DNA from 2 places in the Raoultella sp. genome. Region 1 is predicted to be linked to the other one. Evidence: riboswitches for the same ligand, from Rfam matches in the RefSeq annotation. Region 1 holds a riboswitch; the other holds the start of a gene.
What was found. Region 1 has a riboswitch for cobalamin ahead of btuB (TonB-dependent vitamin B12 receptor BtuB). Riboswitches for the same ligand answer to the same signal wherever they lie in the genome.
Positions count from the first base shown of each region.

Region 2: another riboswitch for cobalamin. It lies ahead of cbiB (adenosylcobinamide-phosphate synthase CbiB); the one in region 1 lies ahead of btuB (TonB-dependent vitamin B12 receptor BtuB).

Region 1 covers NZ_JBCNNS010000172.1:1,963-6,388, forward strand. The annotation lists gene sthA (Si-specific NAD(P)(+) transhydrogenase) at 1-5, opposite strand, end outside; gene fabR (HTH-type transcriptional repressor FabR) at 202-837, shown strand; gene ACZAHD_RS20285 (YijD family membrane protein) at 853-1,212, shown strand; gene trmA (tRNA (uridine(54)-C5)-methyltransferase TrmA) at 1,268-2,368, opposite strand; cobalamin riboswitch at 2,484-2,663, shown strand; gene btuB (TonB-dependent vitamin B12 receptor BtuB) at 2,731-4,426, shown strand, end outside.
Region 2 covers NZ_JBCNNS010000016.1:2,538-6,963, reverse strand. The annotation lists gene ACZAHD_RS04280 (cobyric acid synthase) at 1-706, opposite strand, end outside; gene cbiB (adenosylcobinamide-phosphate synthase CbiB) at 803-1,762, opposite strand; cobalamin riboswitch at 1,920-2,079, opposite strand; gene cobD (threonine-phosphate decarboxylase CobD) at 2,115-3,200, opposite strand; gene amiC (N-acetylmuramoyl-L-alanine amidase AmiC) at 3,215-4,426, opposite strand, start outside.

The DNA.
Region 1 (4,426 bases):
GACATGGCATTACTCACCTGTTTCATACATAAAATAAACACGATGATAACATTCGCTGGACTTTAACCCAATTATCGTTGTGCTTTTTTGCGGCATAAAAGCAGATTCGGCTCGTAAACAATCATTCACAAACCAGGCTAGACCGATTAGTTTTAATCTCTGGTATAGTGCCAGCAGGTCTATTGGAAGGATTCAGACATCGTGATGGGTGTAAGAGCGCTACAAAAAGAGAAAACCCGACGTTCGCTGGTTGAAGCCGCATTCAGTCAGTTGAGTGCTGAGCGGAGTTTCGCCAGCTTGAGTTTGCGCGAAGTTGCGCGCGAGGCAGGGATTGCACCCACGTCCTTTTATCGCCATTTTCGCGATGTTGACGAACTCGGTCTGACGATGGTGGACGAGAGCGGGCTCATGCTACGCCAACTGATGCGCCAGGCGCGGCAGCGTATCGCCAAAGGCGGCAGCGTGATTCGCACCTCTGTCTCCACATTCATGGAATTTATAGGGAATAACCCAAACGCTTTCCGCCTGTTGTTACGGGAACGTTCAGGTACATCTGCGGCGTTTCGTGCCGCCGTGGCGCGTGAAATTCAACATTTCATCGCGGAACTTGCCGATTATTTAGAAATCGAAAACCATATGCCGCGCGCCTTTACTGAAGCGCAGGCTGAAGCTATGGTCACTATCGTTTTCAGCGCGGGCGCAGAGGCGCTGGACGTCAGCCCTGAACAGCGCCGGCAACTGGAAGAGCGACTGGTACTGCAGCTAAGAATGATCTCGAAAGGCGCATATTACTGGTATCGCCGCGAACAAGAAAAAATGTCAAATCATTCCGAATAACGTGAAGGACGAGCAATGAAACACTCAGTTCAAGATAAAGGTACGCTGCTACTGGCGCTGATCGCGGGTTTATCCATTAATGGAACCTTCGCCGCGCTGTTCAGCTCGATTGTTCCCTTTTCCATCTTCCCGGTTCTGTCTCTGCTGTTGGCCATTTACTGTCTGCATCAGCGCTACCAGAACCGCAGTATGCCCGTGGGGTTGCCTGGCCTGGCGGCTGCCTGCTTTATTCTCGGTGTTCTGCTGTATAGCACCGTGGTACGCGCGGAATATCCGGACATCGGCTCCAATTTCTTCCCGGCCGTGCTGTCGGTGATTACCGTGTTCTGGATCGGCTACCGGATTCGTAACCGTAAGGATGCGGCGTCAGAGTAACCGCTTAACACCAGAACCCGGCAAGTATCGTGGTGCCGGGTTCTGTAAAAATCGCCTACTTGCGGGTTAATAAGACGCCGCACTCCATATGATGGGTGTACGGGAACTGATCGAACAGCGCCAGACGCGTGACGTCATGGGTCTGGCTTAAGGTTTCCAGATTCTGGCACAGAGTCTCCGGATTACAAGAAATGTACAGAATACGCGGGTACGCCTGTACCATCTTCTCAGTTTCACTATCCAGCCCGCTGCGCGGCGGATCGACAAAAATCGTCTCGCACTGATAGCTTTTCAGGTCAATACCCTGCAGGCGACTAAACTGCCGTACACCGTTCATGGCCTGCGTAAACTCTTCCGCCGCCATACGGATAATCTGCACGTTTTCAATATGGTTAGCCGCAATGTTGTACTGCGCTGCCGCGACCGACGGTTTGGCGATTTCCGTTGCCAGTACGCGATCGAAGTTGCGCGCCAGGGCCAGCGAGAAGTTACCATTGCCGCAGTATAGCTCCAGTAAATCCCCCGTGGCCTCTTTGGTGGCATCCAGCGCCCACTCCAGCATCTGAATATTCATGGCGGCATTCGGCTGAGTGAAGCTGTTTTCTACCTGGCGATAGATCATTTCGCGGCCGGCAACCGGCAGACGCTCATCGATGTAATCTTGATCGAGCTCGATTTTGGTTTTGGTGGCCCGGCCAATCAGATGCACGTTGAGGTTTTTCGCGCGCAGCGTATCGCGCAGGATCTCGGCCTGCTGGCGCCACTCATCGTCGAGTTTTTTGTGGTACAGCAGCGATACCACGGCCTGGTTGCTCAGGGTCGTCAGATAATCGACCTGGAACAGTTTGTGGCGCAAAACCGGGTTATCGCGCACGCCGTCAAGAATCTCAGTCATCAGTTGATTGATCAGTTCGCTTGCTGCCGGAAAGCTATCGACGCGAATCCGGGATTTGGTCTGCTGATCGAACATGATGTGGTACAGATCGTCGCCGTCATGCCACAGGCGGAATTCAGCACGCATACGATAATGACTCACCGGCGAACGAAACACCTCCGGAACCGGCGCGGCAAAAGGCACCATCATTTTTTGCAGGCGGACGACTTTTTCCGCCAGCTGCGCTTCATATTGTTCGGTCGGAAGGTGTTCTGGGGTCATGATGGATCCTGAATAAAATAAGTACGCGGGGATTGTAGGGAAAGCGCAGGAGATGTCCAGACCGGATAAGGGATCAAATATAATTATAGAAGTCTGGACATCTATATGTTTCTAATTATAGCATTGTGTAACCGGTCCTGTGAGTTAAAAGGGAACCCAGTGTAAATCTGGGGCTGACGCGCAGCGGTAAGGAAGGTGGGATGAACGCATTGTGCAGACACTGCCGATATCTGGTGGGAAGTCCTCATCCATAACACGCCCCAAGCCCGAAGACCTGCCGGAATACGTCGCATTTGGTTTCTATCATCGCGTGCTACTGATGAAACCAGCGGCATCCTTTATATGTTACGGATGCTTTTACAATGATTAAAAAAGCTTCGCTGATGACGGCTCTCTCCGTCACGGCATTTTCTGGCTGGGCGCAAGACAGCAATTCAGACACGTTAGTGGTGACAGCAAATCGTTTTGAACAACCGGCAAAAACCGTTCTGGCTCCGACATCTGTTGTGACGCGCGAAGATATTGAACGCTGGCAGGCAAAGAGTGTGGTGGAAATCATGTCACGTCTGCCTGGCGTGGATATCGCGCAAAGCGGTGGAATGGGCTCGAACTCTTCGACTTTTATTCGCGGAACTGAATCTCGCCATGTGCTGGTGCTGATTGACGGTATTCCTTTGAATAACGCCGGGATCAGCAACGTTCCCGACCTGAGCCAGATCCCGACTTCCCTGATTCAGCGTATTGAATACATTCGTGGCCCACGTTCGGCCCTGTATGGTTCCGACGCGATTGGCGGTGTGATCAACATCATTACCGGACGCGATAAACCGGGCGCGGAAATTTCTGCAGGTGTGGGGTCTAAGGGTTACCAAACCTATGATGGCTCTTTCCAGCAGGTTCTTGATAAAACCAGGATCACGATGGCGGGTAACTATACCTATACCCGTGGTTTTGATATTGCAGCCCAGGACGCACCGCGTCAGCCTGACCGCGATGGCTTTATGAGTAAGTCACTGTACGGCTCTGTGGAACAGCAGATTACCGACAGCGTGAGCGGCTTCTTCCGTGGTTTTGGTTATGACAACCGCACTGCGTATGACGGTTACGATCACTATGACGCCAACTTTATGGTTGATGGGCGACCGGATACTCGCCAGCTCTACAGCCAGAACTGGGATACGGGACTACGTTACAACCAGGGGATTTTCCAGTCACAGCTGGTGGCAGGTTATGGGCGCAGTAAAGATCAGAACTATGACCCGAAGAAAGGGCGCTATGCTGATTCCGCAACGATGGATGATGTGAAGCAGTACACCACCCAGTGGCTCAATACTGTTGAAGTCGGTCATGGCAACATTGGTGCTGGTCTGGACTGGCAAAAGCAGAAGACGCAGGCCGGAACGGGCTACCTGGATAAAGGCTACGAGCAGCGTAATACCGGCGTGTTCGTTTCAGCGATGCAGCAGTTCAACAGCGTGACGCTGGAAGCGGCGGCGCGTAATGACGACAACTCCAACTTTGGTAACCATGGAACATGGCAAACCAGCGCAGCGTGGGAGCTTGTGGATGGTTATCGCGTGATAGCCTCTTACGGTACCGCATTTAAAGCGCCTACGATGAGTCAGATCCACAGTGCGAACTATGGTAATCCAGACCTTAAACCGGAAGAGAGTAAGCAGTGGGAAGGCGGTTTTGAAGGCCTGACGGGACCGGTTAACTGGCGTATTACAGGTTATCGTAATGATATTGATAATCTGATCAGCAGCGATCCGCATACGTACCGTTACTACAACGTTGATGAAGCGCGTATCAAAGGCGTGGAAGCCACGGCGCAGTTTGACACTGGCCCGGTAGGCCATCAGATTTCTTACGATTATGTTGACCCACGTAATGCGAAAACCAACGAAGTACTGGCTCGCCGCTCTAAGCAGCAGGTTAAGTATCAACTGGACTGGCAGGTCTGGGATCTCGACTGGAATCTGGCGTACCGTTATCTGGGAACTCGCTACGACGTTGCGATCGATCCGAATACCTATGCGTCAGAACGTGTGAAAATGG
Region 2 (4,426 bases), on a different contig from region 1:
TATCTTCATCCTCAAGGTCGACCTCCAGCCACGGCAGTACTCCCAGCACGGGGACGTCGGTTAAGGCTTCGATCTGTTCAATTCCGGAAGAGAGCAGCGCGATGTCGCCGCGGAATTTATTGATAATGACCCCTTTCACCCGCGCGCGCTCCTGCTCCTCAAGCAGCGCCAACGTCCCGTAGATCGCGGCGAAGACGCCCCCTCTGTCGATATCGGCAACAAGGATCACCGGGCACTGCGCCATCTCTGCCATCCCCATATTGACGATATCGCGATCGCGCAGGTTGATCTCCGCCGGACTACCGGCCCCTTCCAGCACCAGCACGTCGTACTCCTGTGCCAGGCTACGATAGACTGTGAGAATCTGTTCGCGCAGGCGCGGTTTATACTCGTGGTAGCTCACCGCATCCATATCGGTCGCCACTTTGCCCATCAGCACCACCTGGGCTTTAAGGTCGCTGGTGGGTTTCAGCAAGACAGGATTCATCCGCACATCGGGTTCGATACCGGCGGCTTCGGCCTGAAAGATCTGCGCCCGCCCCATCTCTTTACCGTCCGCCGTGATCCCCGAATTCAGCGCCATATTCTGCGATTTAAACGGCGCCGTACGCCAGCCATCCTGATAAAAAATGCGGCATAAACCGGCTACCAGCACGCTTTTACCGACATCGGACGCCGTCCCCTGCAACATGATTGCCTGCGTCATGAGCCCTCCTCGCACGCGTTTTCTCGCATTGTTTTCCCATCCTGCTTGTTGTGTGCTGCCACTGCCAGGCGCCGGAAGGCGATCCTGATTGCGCCCTCAGGCCATCCCTGTCCAGAGATACCGCGCGACCATAAATATCACCAGCGCCAGCGTCGAGGCGACCCACATCAGGCGAAGGGCGCGGGGAATATCCTCGACCGAAATATCGCGTACGGCGTCGCCAATCCAGGGTTTGTCCACCCGCTGGCCAAAATAGTCATTCGGGCCGCCGAGTCGGATCCCTAACGCGCCGGCGACGCTGGCTTCCGACCACGCGCAGTTGGGGCTGCTGTGTTGATAGCGATCGCGCCAGCCAATACGCAGGGCGCCCGCGCCGTCGTAGCGACATAACAACGCCGCAAGGCTAAACAGCAGCCAGCTCAAACGCGCGGGAATACAGTTCGCCGCATCGTCAAGGCGGGCGCTGACCATACCAATGGCGCGATATTTTTCATGTTTATACCCCACCATGGAGTCAAGAGTGTTAACCGCTTTATAGGCCATCGCCAGCGGCGCGCCGCCCAGCAACAGGAAGAACAGCGGCGCAATAATGCCATCGACGGTGTTTTCTGCAACCGTCTCCACCACCGCGCGATTTATCTGTTCAGGCTGCAGCCGTGCGGTTTCGCGCCCGACAATCCAGGAGAGCTTTTCCCGGCTTAGCGCCACATCGCCCGCGCGTAGCGGGCGTTCAACTTCCCGGGCGGAATCCGTAAGGCAGCGTCCGGCCAGAACCGTAAAGATCATCCACACTTCAACACCCCAACCCAGCCAGGGATGGAGACTTGTCGCCAGTGTCAGTAGACTCCAGGACAGGAGCCAGCTCAGGCCAACCACCGTCAGCCACATCAGAGCGCCGCCGACGCGCAACGCGCGATCGCTGTGGCAATACCGGCGCACAATACGTTGAGTCAAGGTGATGAGAGTGCCTATCCAGCGCACCGGATGCGGCCAGCGCGGCGGGTCGCCGATGATGACATCGAGAATCCAGGCCACGCACCAGGCAAGTAACGTCATCGCCCGGGCCTCGTTGCCGCCCGCCTACGAGCACAAATAGATGAATGGAGTCGTACCGCCATACCCTGTTCCTGTTCAGGGTGGTCGGGGTGGCAAGGTGCGTCTGACGCCGTCGTACGACGGCACGCATCTGAGCAACCCACTTCCCACCGAAGTTGTTGGTAATGACCGACAGGCAGGTTTTGTGGCTTAGCATCTTCCTCACCCGCCCTTCCCGAATTCATGGCCGGTGGTATTGACGGGGTTGTCAGCATCACAGCTGCGGGGCTGCGAAGGCGTGCTCACCCCCTCCCTGGGCCTGTTGGTTATCCTGCGGCCTATTATGCCATACGGAGGAGCCGGTCGCTTGCAGTCAGACGGCAGCGGCGAGGATGGTGCTGAGCGCCGTAAGCAGCAGTTGATTCTCCTCGGGGCTGCGAATTGCCACGCGGTAATAGCCGTTTTCAAGTCCCGGATAGTTAGCGCAGTTGCGGATCAGGATATGCTGCTGCAGCAACGCCTGCTGCAGATCGAGCCCCGGGAAATGGCAACGTAAAAAAAGATAATTCGCCCGCCCTGGATATACAGTCAGGCCGGGAAGCTGGCGGAGGGCCTGATAAAAGCGGCTTCCCTCCTGCGCCAGCCATCGCCAGGTGGCCTGCTGATAGGCGTCATCCTTGAGCGCCCTTTCCCCCGCCAGAGCGGCAAACGCATTGATCGACCACGGCATTTGTTTCTCGCGCAGTCGGGCCACCACCCGTTCATCGCTGTTAACCAGATAGCCCAGACGCAGGCCGGGAATAGCGTAAAATTTGGTGAGCGAACGGAGCACCCAGATATGCGGATTGTGCTGCAGAAAGGGGATAAATCCCGGCTGGTCGGGAATAAAATCGATAAACGCTTCGTCCAGAATGAGTGTGATGCCGGCGTCCCGACAGCGGGTGGCAATCGCGTCAAGCAGCGGGCGTTCCGGTAACAGGCCGGTCGGATTATTGGGCGTACAGAGGAATAAACAGTCCAGCTCTGGCGTCAGCGCCTCGAGAATCGCGTCGGTTAGCTGCCAGCCATCTTCTTCCCGCAGCGCGAACTCGAGGATAGTGCAATCTACTGTCTGCAGCGCACGGCGATATTCCGCAAAACCGGGTTTCACCACCATCGCCGTGCGCGGCTTCAGCCCGTGAACGAGCGTAAAAATGGATTCGGTTTCGCCATTGCCTGCCAAGATCCACGGTGCGGGAATACGGTGATGTTCCGCCAGTGCAAGGTGCAGCTGCTGGTATTCAACGTCAGGGTAGCGCTCCGCCTGGGCAAGATTCTCGATCAGCGCGCGTCTGACGCTTTCCGGCATGCCAAGAGGATTAATATTGGCACTGAAATCCCGCAGCTGTTCCGCCGCGATGCCCAGCAGCGCAGCGGCTTCCCGGGTATTACCGCCGTGCGCGCTTTTCAGTAACGCCATTTCCCGCTCCCGCGTTATCCGCGCCTTGCCAGCGTGGCGCCATCGGCGAAGTAGGCTTTAATTCCTGCCAGAATCGACTCCGCCACCTGCTGCTGGAAGGTCGCCGTTTTCAGCTTCCGTTCTTCTTCGACGTTACTGATAAACGCCGTTTCCACCAGGATCGACGGAATATCCGGCGCTTTCAGCACCGCAAAGCCCGCCTGCTCCACCTGATTTTTATGCAGATTATTGATTCTGCCCATTTTTTGCAGCACCGCTTTACCAAACTTCAGGCTATCGGCGATGGTCAGCGACTGCACCATATCGAACATCGTATGGTCGACATAGCGATCGCCGCTCTTGCTGACGCCCCCGATCAGGTCAGAAGCGTTCTGGGTCTGCGCGAGGAATTTCGCGGCGGTACTGGTGGCGCCTTTGGTCGACAGGGCAAAGACCGATGAACCTCGCGGCTGTCGGCTGGTAAAGGCATCGGCGTGAATCGACACGAACAGATCGGCGCGCTGCTTTTGCGCCTTGGCCACGCGAACCTTCAGCGGAATGAAGACATCCTCATTGCGGGTCATATAGGCCCGCATGTTGCCCTCTTTTTCGATCAGCGCCCGTAGCCGGCGAGCAATCTGCAGCACCACATCTTTCTCACGGGTATGGTATTTGCCGATCGCGCCGGAGTCTTCACCGCCGTGGCCCGGATCGAGCATGATCACGATAGGCCGGTCGCGCCCGGCTTTACCCGGCTTCGGCCCGCTTTCTGCCGGAGGAACCTGACGTTCGAGATCGCCCTTGTTGTAATCTTCCAGTAACGCCAGCAGCGGATCCTGAACATCCGTGGCGGTCGAAGGATAGAGATCCATCACCAGACGTTCTTTAAAGCCGGCTACCGGCGCCAGAGCAAAGAGCTGCGGTTTGATGTTCTGCTTGAGTTCAAAGACCATGCGCACGGTTTGCGGATCAAACTGGCCGACGCGCGCGGACTTAATATAAGGGTCATCATCGCGAATACTCGCCCCCATGCCTTTTAGCACGGAATTAAGATTGACGCCTTCGAGATCCACCACCAGCCGTTCCGGATTGCTCAACGCAAACTGCCGATATTTCAGCACATGACTGGATTCTACCGTAACGCGCGTATAAGTTGACGACGGCCAGACGCGCACGGCGACGACCTGCGCGGCGGCCGCGAAACCCAGCGGGCTGACGCTCATTAACCACATTGCGCCCGCCCCTTG